DNA from 4 places in the Enterobacter sp. AC1 genome. Region 1 is predicted to be linked to each of the others. Evidence: predicted binding sites of a transcription regulator. Region 1 holds the regulator's gene; each other region holds the start of a gene.
The links. The regulator PurR, encoded in region 1, represses purine synthesis genes. The targets are predictions, from matches to a motif close to CANGCAAACGTTTGCNTG.
Positions count from the first base shown of each region.

Region 2: a site for PurR is predicted at 1,099-1,116, ahead of carA (glutamine-hydrolyzing carbamoyl-phosphate synthase small subunit). Genes of this name have one in related genera too.
Region 3: a site for PurR is predicted at 1,399-1,416, ahead of purE (5-(carboxyamino)imidazole ribonucleotide mutase). Genes of this name have one in related genera too.
Region 4: a site for PurR is predicted at 1,322-1,339, ahead of M2433_RS05305 (nucleoside-specific channel-forming protein Tsx). Genes of this name have one in related genera too.

Region 1 is NZ_JBNDIZ010000001.1:915,973-919,429, reverse strand. It holds gene punR (DNA-binding transcriptional activator PunR) at 1-862, shown strand, start outside; gene purR (HTH-type transcriptional repressor PurR) at 880-1,905, opposite strand; gene M2433_RS04365 (YnhF family membrane protein) at 2,203-2,292, shown strand; gene M2433_RS04360 (MFS transporter) at 2,456-3,457, shown strand, end outside.
Region 2 is NZ_JBNDIZ010000004.1:333,585-337,041, forward strand. It holds gene dapB (4-hydroxy-tetrahydrodipicolinate reductase) at 59-880, shown strand; gene carA (glutamine-hydrolyzing carbamoyl-phosphate synthase small subunit) at 1,335-2,483, shown strand; gene carB (carbamoyl-phosphate synthase large subunit) at 2,502-3,457, shown strand, end outside.
Region 3 is NZ_JBNDIZ010000002.1:197,147-200,603, forward strand. It holds gene purK (5-(carboxyamino)imidazole ribonucleotide synthase) at 1-822, opposite strand, end outside; gene purE (5-(carboxyamino)imidazole ribonucleotide mutase) at 819-1,328, opposite strand; gene M2433_RS05805 (YdgH/BhsA/McbA-like domain containing protein) at 1,500-1,709, opposite strand; gene lpxH (UDP-2,3-diacylglucosamine diphosphatase) at 1,849-2,571, opposite strand; gene ppiB (peptidylprolyl isomerase B) at 2,575-3,069, opposite strand; gene cysS (cysteine--tRNA ligase) at 3,244-3,457, shown strand, end outside.
Region 4 is NZ_JBNDIZ010000002.1:94,233-97,689, forward strand. It holds gene M2433_RS05300 (helix-turn-helix transcriptional regulator) at 1-179, shown strand, start outside; gene M2433_RS05305 (nucleoside-specific channel-forming protein Tsx) at 299-1,183, opposite strand; gene M2433_RS05310 (DUF3251 domain-containing protein) at 1,454-1,993, opposite strand; gene nrdR (transcriptional regulator NrdR) at 2,146-2,595, shown strand; gene ribD (bifunctional diaminohydroxyphosphoribosylaminopyrimidine deaminase/5-amino-6-(5-phosphoribosylamino)uracil reductase RibD) at 2,600-3,457, shown strand, end outside.

The sequences.
Region 1 (3,457 bases):
CAGCTTTAGCGGTGCGGCGCAGGAGTTGCACCGCGTCCCTTCGGCTATCAGCTACACCGTGCGTCAGCTCGAAGAGTGGCTGGCGGTTCCGCTGTTTGAACGGCGCCATCGTGATGTGGAATTAACGCCCGCCGGCGCGTGGTTTTTGAAGGAAGGGCGTTCTGTTATCAAAAAAATGCAGATCACCCGCGAGCAGTGTCAGCAGATTGCCAACGGCTGGCGGGGACATCTTTCCATCGCGGTGGATAACATCGTTAAGCCGGAACGCACCCGGCAAATGATCGTGGATTTCTACCGTCATTTTTCTGACGTCGAATTGCGGGTCTCGCAGGAGGTGTTCAACGGCGTCTGGGATGCGCTGGCCGATGGCAGGGCAGAGATGGCGATTGGGGCAACGCAGGCGATCCCGGTCGGGGGGCGTTACGCCTTTCGCGATATGGGCATGCTGAGCTGGAAGTGCGTGGTGGCTCGCGATCATCCGCTGGCGGCAATGGAAGGGCCGTTGAGCGACGATACGCTACGCAACTGGCCGTCGCTGGTGCTGGAAGATACCTCCCGTTCATTGCCCAAGCGTATCACCTGGCTTCTGGATAACCAGCGCCGGGTGGTGGCCCCTGACTGGGAATCGTCGGCGACGTGCCTCAGCGCCGGGCTGTGCGTCGCGATGGTGCCCGTGCACTTTGCGCGCCCAAGGATCGATACCGGAGAATGGGTTGAACTGACGCTGGAGAATCCCTTCCCGGATGCGGCCTGCTGCCTCACCTGGCAGCAAAATGACGTCTCGCCCGCCATGGCCTGGCTTTTGGATTATCTGGGAGACAGCGAAACGCTGAACCGGGAGTGGTTACGGGAGCCAGCGTAGCTGGCCCCGTAGAGCGATTAACGACGGTAGTCGCGGAACGGACCATCCGCAACGGAACGGCGTTCGATAAGGCGCGGGTGAACTTCGATGGACTGCGACTCTTCACGCTTGTTGACGATCCTGTCCATCAGCATGTTGAAGGCCGTTTCGCCCAGCGAATCTTTCGGCTGGTGAATGGTGGTCAACGCTGGCGTAAAGTAGCGCGCGTTACGCACGTTGTCATACCCGATCACGGAAATATCCTGCGGTACGCGCAGACCCAGCTCATCGGCGGCGCAGAGCGCGCCCATGGCCATGATGTCGCCTCCGCAGAACACTGCGGTCGGACGATGCTGCTGGGAAACAATCTGCTGCATTGCACGGTAGCCCGATTCTGGCTCAAAGTCGCCCTGCACGATCCAGTTTTCCGGCACGTTGATCAGCGCTTCTTCCATCGCTTTCATGAAACCGGCCAGACGGCCCGCGCCGGTGTTGCGTTCCAGCGGACCCGGGATCACGCCAATCTCGCGGTGACCGCGTTCGATCAGGTAGCGACCGGCCATATAGCCGCCTTCAAAGGCGTTATCGATAACGGAATCGGTGAAGTCCGCGCGCGCTTCGCCCCAGTCCATCACCACCATCGGAATATGGCGATACTCTTCGAGCATGGACAGTACGGACTCCGGATACTCGGAACACATCACCAGCAGGCCATCAACGCGCTTTTGCGCCATCATCGACAGGTAGGCGCGCTGTTTTTCAATGCTGTTCCACGCGTTGCCCAGAATCAGGGTATAGCCTTTCTGGAAGCAGTTTTTCTCTACCGCTTCAATGATCTCGGCAAAATAGGCCGCTTCACTGCTGGTGGCCAGCAATCCAATGGATTTGGTGTGATTAACCTTGAGGCTTCGCGCGACCGCACTTGGCGAATAGTGCAGCTCTTTGATCGCGGCCCAGACGGCATTGCGCGTCTCTTCCGCCACGAAGCGGGTTTTGTTAATTACATGTGATACGGTTGTAGTGGAAACGTTTGCGCGTTTTGCTACGTCTTTAATTGTTGCCATTAAATGTCACTCCAGACCATATCCTAAACTCCTGAAATACTTGAAGGTAAACGTTTGCCTTCTCTCACCCTTATTTCGCAATGTTGAGTTGCGGCACGCCGGGAAAACGACACGGGACGTCAGGAGGGGGTCAATGGCCGGTACGCTAATAAATTTAGCGTGGAATTTTGTCCTATCTTGATGAAAAGGGGAAGAGGTAAAGTGTTTATCAGTTTAAATCCAGGAAGATTTTTGACGTAAACTGTGCAAAAATGAGCAGGCTCACTTTTCGTGGGGGGATTAAAAGGAGAAAAATTGATGAGTTCCGATCTGAAGTTTTCGCTGTTCACCACCGTTATTGTGCTGGCTCTGATTGTGGCTGCCGGTCTGACGGCTGCGCTGCACTGATTTACGCGGAGGGAGAGCGTTCTCCCTCCCGATCGCCCCAATTGTTACTTCTCATGCAAAAATCTTTTGCCATTTTGTTAACTTCTCATTTTTTGTGATTAATGTCATGCTTTCGGCTTCTTTGTTCTGTGTCATCACATGACACGGCATCCGGAGTTGACGCATGAAAATCAATTTTCCCCTGCTGGCCCTGGCGATTGGCGCTTTTGGGATTGGCACCACTGAATTCTCCCCGATGGGGTTACTGCCTGTTATTGCCCGGGGCGTGGACGTCTCGATCCCTGCTGCAGGCATGTTAATCAGCGCCTACGCCATCGGCGTGATGGTTGGCGCGCCGCTGATGACGCTTCTGCTTTCGCACCGCGCGCGCCGCAATGCGCTGATTTTCCTGATGGCGATTTTCACCCTGGGCAACGTGCTTTCCGCCATCGCGCCGGACTACACCACGCTGATGCTGTCTCGCATTCTGACCAGCCTTAACCACGGTGCCTTCTTTGGGCTGGGGTCGGTCGTGGCGGCAAGCGTGGTGTCAAAACACAAGCAGGCGAGCGCCGTGGCAACCATGTTTATGGGCCTGACGATTGCCAACATTGGCGGGGTGCCTGCGGCAACCTGGCTGGGTGAAGCGATCGGCTGGCGTATGTCCTTCCTGGCGACCGCCGGGCTTGGCGTGATTGCGATGGTGGCGCTGTTCTTCTCCTTGCCGAAAGGCAGCGCGGGGGAACGTCCTGACGTGCGCAGAGAGCTGTCGGTGCTGATGCGCCCGCAGGTGCTCTCCGCGCTGCTCACCACCGTCCTGGGGGCAGGGGCGATGTTCACCCTTTACACCTACATTTCGCCGGTATTGCATGACATCACCCACGCGACGCCTCTCTTTGTTACCGCAATGCTGGTGCTGATTGGCGTGGGCTTCTCGATTGGCAACTATCTGGGTGGGAAATTTGCCGACCGTTCCGTGAGCGGGACGCTGAAGGGCTTCTTAACCCTGCTGATTGTCATCATGATCGCCATTCCGTGGCTGGCGCGTAATGAGTATGGGGCCGCCATTGCGATGGTCGTCTGGGGTGCCGCGACCTTTGCCGTGGTTCCACCGCTGCAAATGCGCGTGATGCGCGTCGCGCATGAAGCGCCGGGTCTTTCATCTTCGGTCAATATTGGTGCCTTT
Region 2 (3,457 bases), on a different contig from region 1:
TTCTCAAGGCTGGTTAATCTGAAAACGGTTTACATCATTTTAACGTAAGAGAATAACTATGCATGATGCACAGATCCGTGTCGCTATTGCGGGCGCGGGTGGACGTATGGGCCGCCAGCTTATTCAGGCGGCACTTCAGATGGATGGCGTAGCGCTTGGCGCGGCGCTGGAGCGGGAAGGTTCATCGCTCCTGGGGGCTGACGCAGGCGAGCTGGCGGGCGCGGGAAAGACCGGCGTTACCATACAAAGCAGTCTGGATGCGGTAAAAGACGACTTCGATGTGTTCATCGATTTTACCCGCCCGGAAGGAACGCTCACGCATCTGGCGTTTTGCCGCCAGCACGGCAAGGGGATGGTGATCGGCACCACCGGTTTTGACGACGCGGGTAAGCAGGCTATCCAGGATGCATCAAAAGAGATTGCGATTGTCTTCGCCGCCAACTTTAGCGTGGGCGTTAACGTCATGCTGAAGCTGCTGGAGAAAGCCGCGAAGGTAATGGGCAACTATACCGATATTGAAATTGTTGAAGCCCACCATCGCTACAAAGTTGATGCGCCATCAGGCACGGCGCTGGCGATGGGTGAAGCGATTGCTCATGCACTTGATAAAGATTTAAAAGACTGCGCGGTCTATGCCCGCGAAGGACACACCGGCGAACGCGTGCCTGGCACTATTGGTTTCGCCACCGTTCGTGCCGGTGACATCGTCGGCGAACACACGGCGATGTTCGCCGATATTGGCGAACGTGTAGAAATTACGCATAAAGCCTCCAGCCGAATGACGTTTGCTAATGGTGCCGTCCGTTCCGCTTTGTGGTTAAAAAGCAAGAAAAACGGTCTTTTTGATATGAGAGATGTGCTTGATCTCAACAATATTTAAGAGTTATTACCCATCGTGATGTGGTTATTGCAGTCGTAATTACTTGATTGCATAGGGCAATAATTTATTGCCCTTTTATTTTGTCTGTTACATCCTGTTTTATCTATTTTTCCTTTAAAAGTATCATTATTTGTCCATTTTTCCGTTGCTGAAATGTAAATTTTGACCATCTGGTCCACTTTTCTCGGCTCCATTGCGATATTTTTTATTAAACCAGGCGCGCAAGCGTTTTCTACAGTGATTTACCTGATCTTTTTGTCGCTTAAGCAGCATTCAACCCGTCAGGTCTGCAAAAGACTAAACAAAATATCCGTTTTAAGTTGACTTTTACCCACCAAATCCCCAGAATGCCGCCGTTTGCCAAAAATCCGCTGGCAACACATTTGCATTGATCCATGACATGATTATGAATTAATATGCAAATAAAGTGAGTGAATATTCTCTGGAGGGTGTTTTGATTAAGTCAGCGCTATTGGTTCTGGAAGACGGAACCCAGTTTATCGGTCGGGCCATAGGGGCAACGGGTTCGGCGGTTGGGGAAGTCGTTTTCAATACTTCAATGACCGGTTATCAAGAAATCCTCACTGATCCTTCCTATTCTCGCCAAATCGTTACTCTTACTTATCCTCATATCGGCAATGTCGGCACCAATGCGGCTGACGAAGAGTCCTCTCAGGTACATGCGCAAGGCCTGGTCATTCGCGACCTGCCGCTGATTGCCAGCAACTTCCGCAACACCGAAGACCTCTCTTCCTACCTGAAACGCCATAACATCGTGGCGATTGCCGATATCGATACCCGTAAGTTAACGCGTCTGCTGCGCGAGAAGGGTGCACAAAACGGCTGCATCATCGCAGGTGATAACCTCGATGCGGCCCTGGCGCTGGAAAAAGCGAAAGCCTTCCCGGGCCTGAACGGCATGGACCTGGCGAAAGAAGTGACTACCGCTGAAGCCTACAGCTGGACGCAGGGTAGCTGGACGCTGGAAGGCGACCTGCCGGAAGCGAAAAAAGAGAGCGAGCTGCCGTTCCACGTGGTGGCTTACGATTTCGGCGCCAAGCGCAACATCCTGCGCATGCTGGTTGACCGCGGCTGCCGCCTGACGGTGGTGCCAGCGCAGACCTCTGCCGAAGACGTACTGAAGATGAACCCGGACGGCATCTTCCTCTCTAACGGCCCAGGCGACCCGGCTCCTTGTGACTACGCCATCGCTGCCATCAAGTCCTTCCTGGAAACAGACATTCCGGTATTCGGCATCTGCCTCGGCCACCAGCTGCTGGCTCTGGCGAGCGGTGCGAACACCGTTAAGATGAAGTTCGGCCACCACGGTGGTAACCACCCGGTGAAAGACATTGATAACAACACGGTGATGATCACCGCGCAGAACCACGGTTTCGCCGTCGATGAGACCTCCATGCCGGCTAACCTGCGCGTGACCCATAAGTCGCTGTTCGATGGCACCCTGCAGGGTATCCACCGTACCGATAAGCCAGCATTCAGCTTCCAGGGCCACCCTGAAGCCAGCCCGGGCCCACACGATGCCGCGCCGCTGTTCGATCACTTCATCGAACTTATCGAGCAATACCGTAAGACCGCTAAATAATCAGGAGCCGAGAAGACAATGCCAAAACGTACAGACATAAAAAGCATCCTGATCCTTGGCGCTGGCCCGATCGTCATCGGCCAGGCCTGCGAATTCGACTACTCCGGCGCGCAGGCATGTAAAGCCCTGCGTGAAGAGGGTTACCGCGTTATCCTGGTGAACTCTAACCCGGCGACCATCATGACCGACCCGGAAATGGCTGATGCAACCTACATCGAGCCGATTCACTGGGAAGTGGTGCGTAAAATCATCGAGAAAGAGCGTCCGGACGCGGTACTGCCAACCATGGGCGGCCAGACGGCGCTGAACTGTGCGCTGGAGCTGGAGCGTCAGGGCGTGCTGGAAGAGTTCGGCGTGACCATGATTGGCGCGACCGCCGACGCGATTGATAAAGCAGAAGACCGTCGTCGCTTTGACGTGGCGATGAAGAAAATCGGCCTCGACACCGCGCGTTCCGGTATCGCACACAATATGGAAGAAGCGCTGGCCGTCGCGGCTGACGTGGGCTATCCGTGCATCATCCGTCCATCCTTCACCATGGGTGGCACCGGCGGCGGTATCGCCTACAACCGCGAAGAGTTCGAAGAGATTTGCGAACGCGGTCTGGATCTCTCTCCTACCAAAGAGCTGCTGATTGATGAATCGCTGATTGGCTGGAAAGAGTACGAGATGGAAGTGGTGCGTGATAAAAACGACAACTGCATCATCGTCTGCTCCATCGAAAACTTCGATGCGATGGGTATCCACACCGGTGACTCCATCACCGTTGCGCCAGCCCAGACCCTGACCGACAAAGAGTATCAAATCATGCGTAACGCCTCGATGGCGGTACTGCGTGAAATCGGCGTGGAAACCGGCGGTTCTAACGTGCAGTTCTCCGTGAACCCGAAAACCGGCCGTCTGATTGTTATCGAAATGAACCCGCGCGTGTCCCGTTCCTCCGCGCTGGCCTCTAAAGCGACCGGCTTCCCGAT
Region 3 (3,457 bases), on a different contig from region 1:
CGGCTGGGGCAGCGGCAGGTCGGTAATGGCGCGCAGATGGAGTTCGAACTGGCTGATGGACGCACCGTTTTGCGTCCAGTGGCCGCTGTTGTGCACGCGCGGCGCGAGTTCGTTGATCAGCAGACCGGACGGGGTGATAAAGCACTCCATCGCCATGACGCCTACATAACCCAGTTCGTGCATGATGGCAGAGAGCATATCCTCCGCCTGCGCCTGCTGGTCGGCATTGGCGTGCGGGAAGGCCACGCTGGTGCGCAGGATACCGTCCTGATGCAGGTTATGCGTCAGAGGGTAAAACACCGTGCGGCCATCGTGCCCGCGCGCGCCAACCAGCGACACTTCACCGCTGAAGTTGATGCCCTGCTCAACGATGCATTCGCCGTAGCAGTCATCCGGCAGCTCGGCGGTGTCGTTCGCGCGCAGACGCCACTGGCCGCGGCCGTCGTAGCCACCCACGCGGCGCTTCACGATTGCCAGGTCGCCCAGCATCGCGAAGACGTCATTCCACTCGCTTTTATCGGACAGGAGCTGCCACGGCGCGGTCGCGAGGCCGAGCTTGTCGAACAGCTGCTTTTGCGTCAGGCGGTCAGCAATAATTGGGAACACATCGCGGTTAACAAAGGCGTTGTGACGCGCCAGCTCGCGTGTCAGGGCCGTCTCCGGCCAGCGTTCGATCTCGGCGGTGATCACGCTCTGGTGGAACGGCACGGCTTCAGGTTCAGCATCCAGCCCGACGGGCCAGACGGCAATACCCAGCGGTTCACCTGCCTGGCGCAGCATGCGGCCCAGCTGGCCGTTACCGAGGACGCAAACCTGCTTCATGCCGCACCCCGCGGGTCTGGATTGTCCAGCACCTCGTCGGTCTGGGCTTTACGCCATTCGGCCAGACGCTGGTGCAGGTCTTTATCGTGAGTCGCCAGGATTTGGGCTGCCAGCAGGGCGGCGTTTGCCGCACCCGCTTTGCCAATCGCCAGCGTGCCGACCGGAATACCGCGCGGCATCTGAACGATGGAGTAGAGGCTATCAACACCGCTTAACGCGGCGCTTTGTACCGGGACGCCGAGAACCGGCACCAGCGTTTTGGCGGCAATCATGCCTGGCAGATGTGCTGCGCCGCCCGCACCGGCAATAATCACCTCATAACCGTTCTCTTCGGCGCTTTCGGCGAAGCTGAACAGTTTGTCCGGTGTACGGTGTGCGGAGACCACTTCTACGTGGTGCGGAACATTCAGGATTTCAAAGATTTCGGCGGCGAACTGCATGGTAGCCCAGTCGCTTTTGGACCCCATCACGATGGCGACACGCGCCGGATTATTGCGGGAAGACATGCGTCTTAAAACTCCTGTGGTGCGAAACACACTGCTTTCGAGGGCACAGAGAATAGCATGTTATACGGGCAAGGAAAACGGTTGCGCGGTTAAAAGGTGAGCCGTTGTTGCCATTCATTCATAACAAAACAGACCGCATTCTGGCGGTCTGTTTTCGTTGTGCGGCAATCATTATTTGGTCAGTTCTGCGGTCATGTGCACGCGGTTGTTGAACTGTGCGCTGGTGATTTTATAAGAGGCACCCTGTTCAGCGGCCTGAGCGGCGATTTTCGCTTCTGCGCGGTCAAGGGTTGAACCGGTTGCGCTGACGCTCTGAGCGAAAGCACCGAAAGAAGCCAGAGAAAATGCGGCAACTGCAACGAAAGTTTTGATGGATTTCATGGTCGTATTCCTTAAGTAATTTATCTGGGATAGGGCATGTTGCCCTGATGTGATAAATAATAGACCGACCATGGGCTGATTAAAATCGAAACAATTTGCCGATATCATTCAATTAAATTGAATGAATTTTGCGCGAGGATTAAAACGGGAAAGCGATCAGCTCGACGCCTTCGGGCGTGACTTTGACCATCGATCCTTCGCTGTGCCAGGCGCCCAATACCACGCGGTGCGCGGGCTTGCCGTTGGCGATAAGGGAATGCACGTCAGGACGATGGGTATGGCCGTGAATGAGCCACTGGACGCGGTGCTTTTCCATGACGTTGACAACCGCCTGCGGGTTAACGTCCATGATGGTCATGGATTTGCTGCTGTTGGCGGCTTTACTGCCCGCACGCATTCTGGCAGCGATGCGGTTGCGGATGAACAGCGGCAGGGCCAGGAACAGCGTTTGGATCCACGGGGTGTGGACTTTGGCGCGAAACGCCAGGTAGCCGGTATCGTCGGTGCAGAGCGTGTCGCCGTGCATGATCAGGATCTTGCGGCCGTAGAGGTCGAGCACCTGTTCTTCCGGCAGCAGCGTCATACCGCTTTCGCGGGCGTAGCGCTTGCCGAGCAGGAAATCGCGGTTGCCGTGAATGAAATAACAGGGGACGCCAGAATCAACCAGCGCTTTTATGGCCGCAGCCATTTCACGGTGCAGCGGATTAGGGTCGTCGTCGCCGATCCAGGCTTCAAAGAGATCGCCCAGGATGTACAGCGCATCGGCGCTTTTCGCTTCACCGCGTAAAAAACGCAGAAAACCGGCGACGATCGCCGGTTCTTCCGTTTGCAGATGCAGATCTGCAATAAAGAGTGTCGCCACGAATTACTCGCTGACGGTCACGCTTGTAATCACAACGTCTTCTTTAGGAACGTCCTGGTGCATACCGCTGCGGCCGGTAGAGACGGCTTTGATCTTGTCAACCACGTCCATGCCTTCAACCACTTCTGCGAATACGCAGTAGCCCCAACCCTGCAGGCTTTCGCCGGAGAAGTTCAGGAAGTCGTTGTCAGCCACGTTGATGAAGAACTGCGCGGTTGCAGAGTGAGGCGCCTGAGTACGGGCCATCGCCAGCGTACCGCGGGTGTTTTTCAGACCGTTGTTCGCTTCGTTTTTGATCGCTTCTTTGGTTTCTTTCTGGTTCATGCCAGGTTCAAAACCGCCGCCCTGGATCATAAAGCCGTTGATCACACGGTGGAAGATGGTGTTGTTGTAGAAACCTTCGCGGCAGTAGTCCAGGAAGTTTTTAACTGTTTCAGGCGCTTTGTCATCAAAGGTTTTGATTACGATATCGCCATGATTAGTGTGGAAAGTAACCATTTTTGCATCCTGTTCCGTTATTGTGGTACGTCGACCCGCGTTCGGGTCATATATAGGGGCTTGTTATAGCATAACCACAGGATGCGATCACCTTGCATTGTGTGCTGCTTCGGGTTTGAATTACGGGTAGAATACCCGGTTTTCAACCACACACGTGTTTACATGGAATCTTCGATGTTAAAAATCTTTAATACAATGACGCGCCAAAAAGAGGAATTTAAACCTATCCATGCCGGGGAAGTCGGCATGTACGTGTGTGGTATTACGGTTTACGATCTCTGTCACATTGGCCATGGCCGTACCTTTGTCGCCTTCGACGTGGTTTCGCGCTACCTGCGTTTTCTGGGGTACAACCTGAAATACGTGCGTAACATCACCGACATCGACG
Region 4 (3,457 bases), on a different contig from region 1:
AGCCGCTGGGGCTGTTCTTCTGGGGTGAGCGCTGGCTGCTGGCGGCGTGGTGCGAACGGCGCGATGACTATCGCTGTTTCCGGCTCGACAGATGCCTCAATATTGTGACTACAGAGAGGCGGTTTAGCGAGAGTGCGGACAGGTCTTTGGCTGATTTTTTGCGCAAGGTGAGGCAGTAAAAAGCCGGGTGGCGAGGTAAAAGCAAAACGGCAACGATGTTGCCGTTTTTTTGTGTTTGCGCCCTCTCCCGTGGGAGAGGGAAGGAGTGAGGGCACTCGCCCGCACAATCTCGCACTGGTTAGAAGTTATAACCCACAACCAGGTAACCACCCCAGCCGGTAGAACGGACGCTGAAGTCGCCATTGCCGAAGTTCAGGCTCGCGTCGTCGTTCCACTGGCCACCGTTGTGCCAGTAACGCGCTACAACAGAGTAGTGCCAGTGATCGTAGTTCAGCGCCAGGATGTGGCTGGAGGCGATGGAATCGTTGGTGCGCGCTTTCTTACCGTTCAGGTCGCGGAAGTCGTTGTCGCCCAGATCTGAACCCCAGTCAAAGTTGGTGAAGCCGATGTAGCTCAGGTTGCCGCCCCACAGCTGGGTAATTGGCACAAAGTATTTCACTTTGAAACGGTAGCCATCCCACTCGTTTTCGTTCGCGGCACCGTAGTTCTGCCACTGGTACTTAGCGTACACGTTCAGAGACAGGCTCATTGGCAGGCCGGTATCGATGTCCGTACCCAGACCCATGTACCAGGTGCTCTGGCGACCGGACTTGTTGCGGCCCATGTCGTAGATGTAGTTGTTCGCGAAGTACCACTCTTTGAACGGACCAAACGCCAGGCTGGTTCCGGTCAACTTATCAATAGAGAAGCGTGGTTCAATTTCCATGAACAGCGGGGAACCATGGTTCCAGATACCTTTCGCGTCGGTGTTACCACCGAAGAAGACCGGCGCATCCATATAGCCATAGAAATCAAACCAGTCTTTCTTGGCGAACGCTTCATATTCCAGGTAGGTATCGTTACGGATCTGAGGTCCGAAGCGGGTGTGGTAGCTGCCAACCACGTTAACGCTCTGGTGCCACCAGTCGGAGAGGTATTGCGGTTTGTCGTTTTCCGCTGCGTTAACAGTGAAAGAGGAGGACAGTGCCAGCACGGCGCCAGCTGCGAGTAATGTTTTTTTCATAATCATGCCACTGATTGAAATTCCCTTCCGGGAGTGAAAAATGCGCGAATTGCGTTTCTAAATATTTCGTGTTTCTGCGGTGCCTATTATAGGAATCCCTGCTCACAAAAATATGTGTTGTTTCACATATCTCTCACACGCGTAATCGATTGCGTTCACGTTTGCGTACTTTAAACGGCCGGGATTGTAGCGGCAATCATTTATGTTGCCAATCCATACGAAATGTAAATGTTAGCGGAGTGACATTTCACTCCGCTTAAGAGGATGGGATTACTGCGCGGCGGGTTGAATGTCGTGAATGCGGATAAAGCCCAGCTGTTCTGGGGTGAGCCCACTCAGCTGTAGCGGGATATCAACATCGCTTGGGGCCAGCGTGCTGGCCGGGGCGGTGAACAGCTGGTTCTTCACGTTCACTTCCTGGTAATTCTCCGTGGTGCCCTGGATCTGTCCCCACTCCACGGTACCGCTGAAGGCTGGAAGCGGATCGTTGGATTCGCCCTGGATACGTAATGTTGCGCGCGTACCATCGGCATTCGCCGCCACGTTCACCAGCGACATTTTCAGCGTGCCGACCTGGCTGTTCAGGCGCGCAGGCGTGTTCGCGCCCGGCAGCAGATAAACCCCGCTGCTGGATTTGGCGTTCAGCGCGTTTTGCTGGGTGATCTTCACCGTTTCTTTGTTCAGTTTGTCCAACGCCGTATTGAGCGTATTCACGCTCTGTTTCATTTGACGGACTTCGGTTTGCTGTGCACAGGCGCTAAGGGTGAAGAGGCTCCCCACCAGCAAAATTTTCAGGTAACGTCTTGTCATTGCGTTTATTTCCTTGAAATAACGGATCGCTCTAATGATAGCCAGCATCATTGTGTCAGACATAGATCCTTTATCTCAAAAAGCTCTTCCTTTGTTGTCAGGCCAGATCAGGGTAAAATGAAAATCAGTTAACCGGATAACAGGGATACCGTATGCATTGCCCATTCTGCTCCGCTGTGGATACCAAAGTCATCGACTCTCGTCTTGTGGGCGAGGGGTCATCCGTCCGCCGTCGTCGGCAGTGTCTGGTGTGCAACGAGCGTTTCACGACCTTTGAGGTTGCAGAGCTGGTAATGCCGCGCGTGGTAAAAAGTAACGACGTGCGCGAGCCGTTCAATGAAGAAAAGCTGCGCAGCGGAATGCTGAAAGCTCTCGAAAAACGGCCCGTCAGCGCAGACGATGTCGAAATGGCGTTAAACCACATCAAGTCTCATCTTCGTGGCTTAGGTGAGCGCGAGGTGCCGAGCAAGATGATCGGCAACCTGGTGATGGAACAGCTGAAAAAGCTTGATAAGGTCGCCTATATCCGCTTCGCCTCTGTCTACCGCAGTTTCGAAGATATCAAAGAGTTTGGCGAAGAGATCGCCCGCTTACAGGATTAAGCTCATGCACGATGAGATGTACATGGCGCGCGCCATGAAGCTGGCGCAGCGCGGTCGTTTTACTACCCATCCCAACCCAAACGTCGGGTGCGTGATCGTTAAAGATGGCGAGATCGTGGGGGAGGGGTTTCACTATCGTGCAGGCGAGCCGCATGCTGAGGTTCATGCGCTGCGCATGGCTGGCGAGAAGGCGCGCGGCGCCACGGCCTACGTTACGCTTGAGCCCTGCAGCCATCACGGGCGTACGCCGCCGTGCTGCGAAGCGCTGATTGCCGCCGGTGTTTCACGCGTGGTCGCCTCGATGCAGGACCCGAATCCGCAGGTGGCTGGACGCGGTCTGTATCGACTCCAGCAGGAAGGCATTGACGTCAGCCATGGGCTAATGATGCAGGACGCGGAAGCGATTAACAAAGGCTTCCTGAAGCGTATGCGCACGGGGTTCCCCTATATCCAGCTTAAGCTGGGCGCCTCGCTGGATGGACGCACGGCGATGGCAAGCGGCGAGAGCCAGTGGGTAACTTCGCCTCAGGCAAGGCGCGATGTGCAACGTCTGCGTGCGCAAAGCCATGCTATCCTCACCAGCAGTGAAACCGTTCTGGCTGACGATCCGGCCATGACCGTGCGCTGGGACGAACTGAATGCCGATACCCAGGCGCTCTATCCTCAGGAAAACCTGCGTCAGCCGCTGCGTATTATTATTGATAGCCAGAACCGCGTGACGCCGGAGCACCGCATCGTGCAGCAGCCGGGTGAAACCTGGATTGCCCGCACGAAGGAAGATACGCGCGAATGGCCGGAAGGCGTGCGCAGTATTATGGTGCCGGAGCATAACGGCCATCTGGATCTCGTGGTGCTGATGATG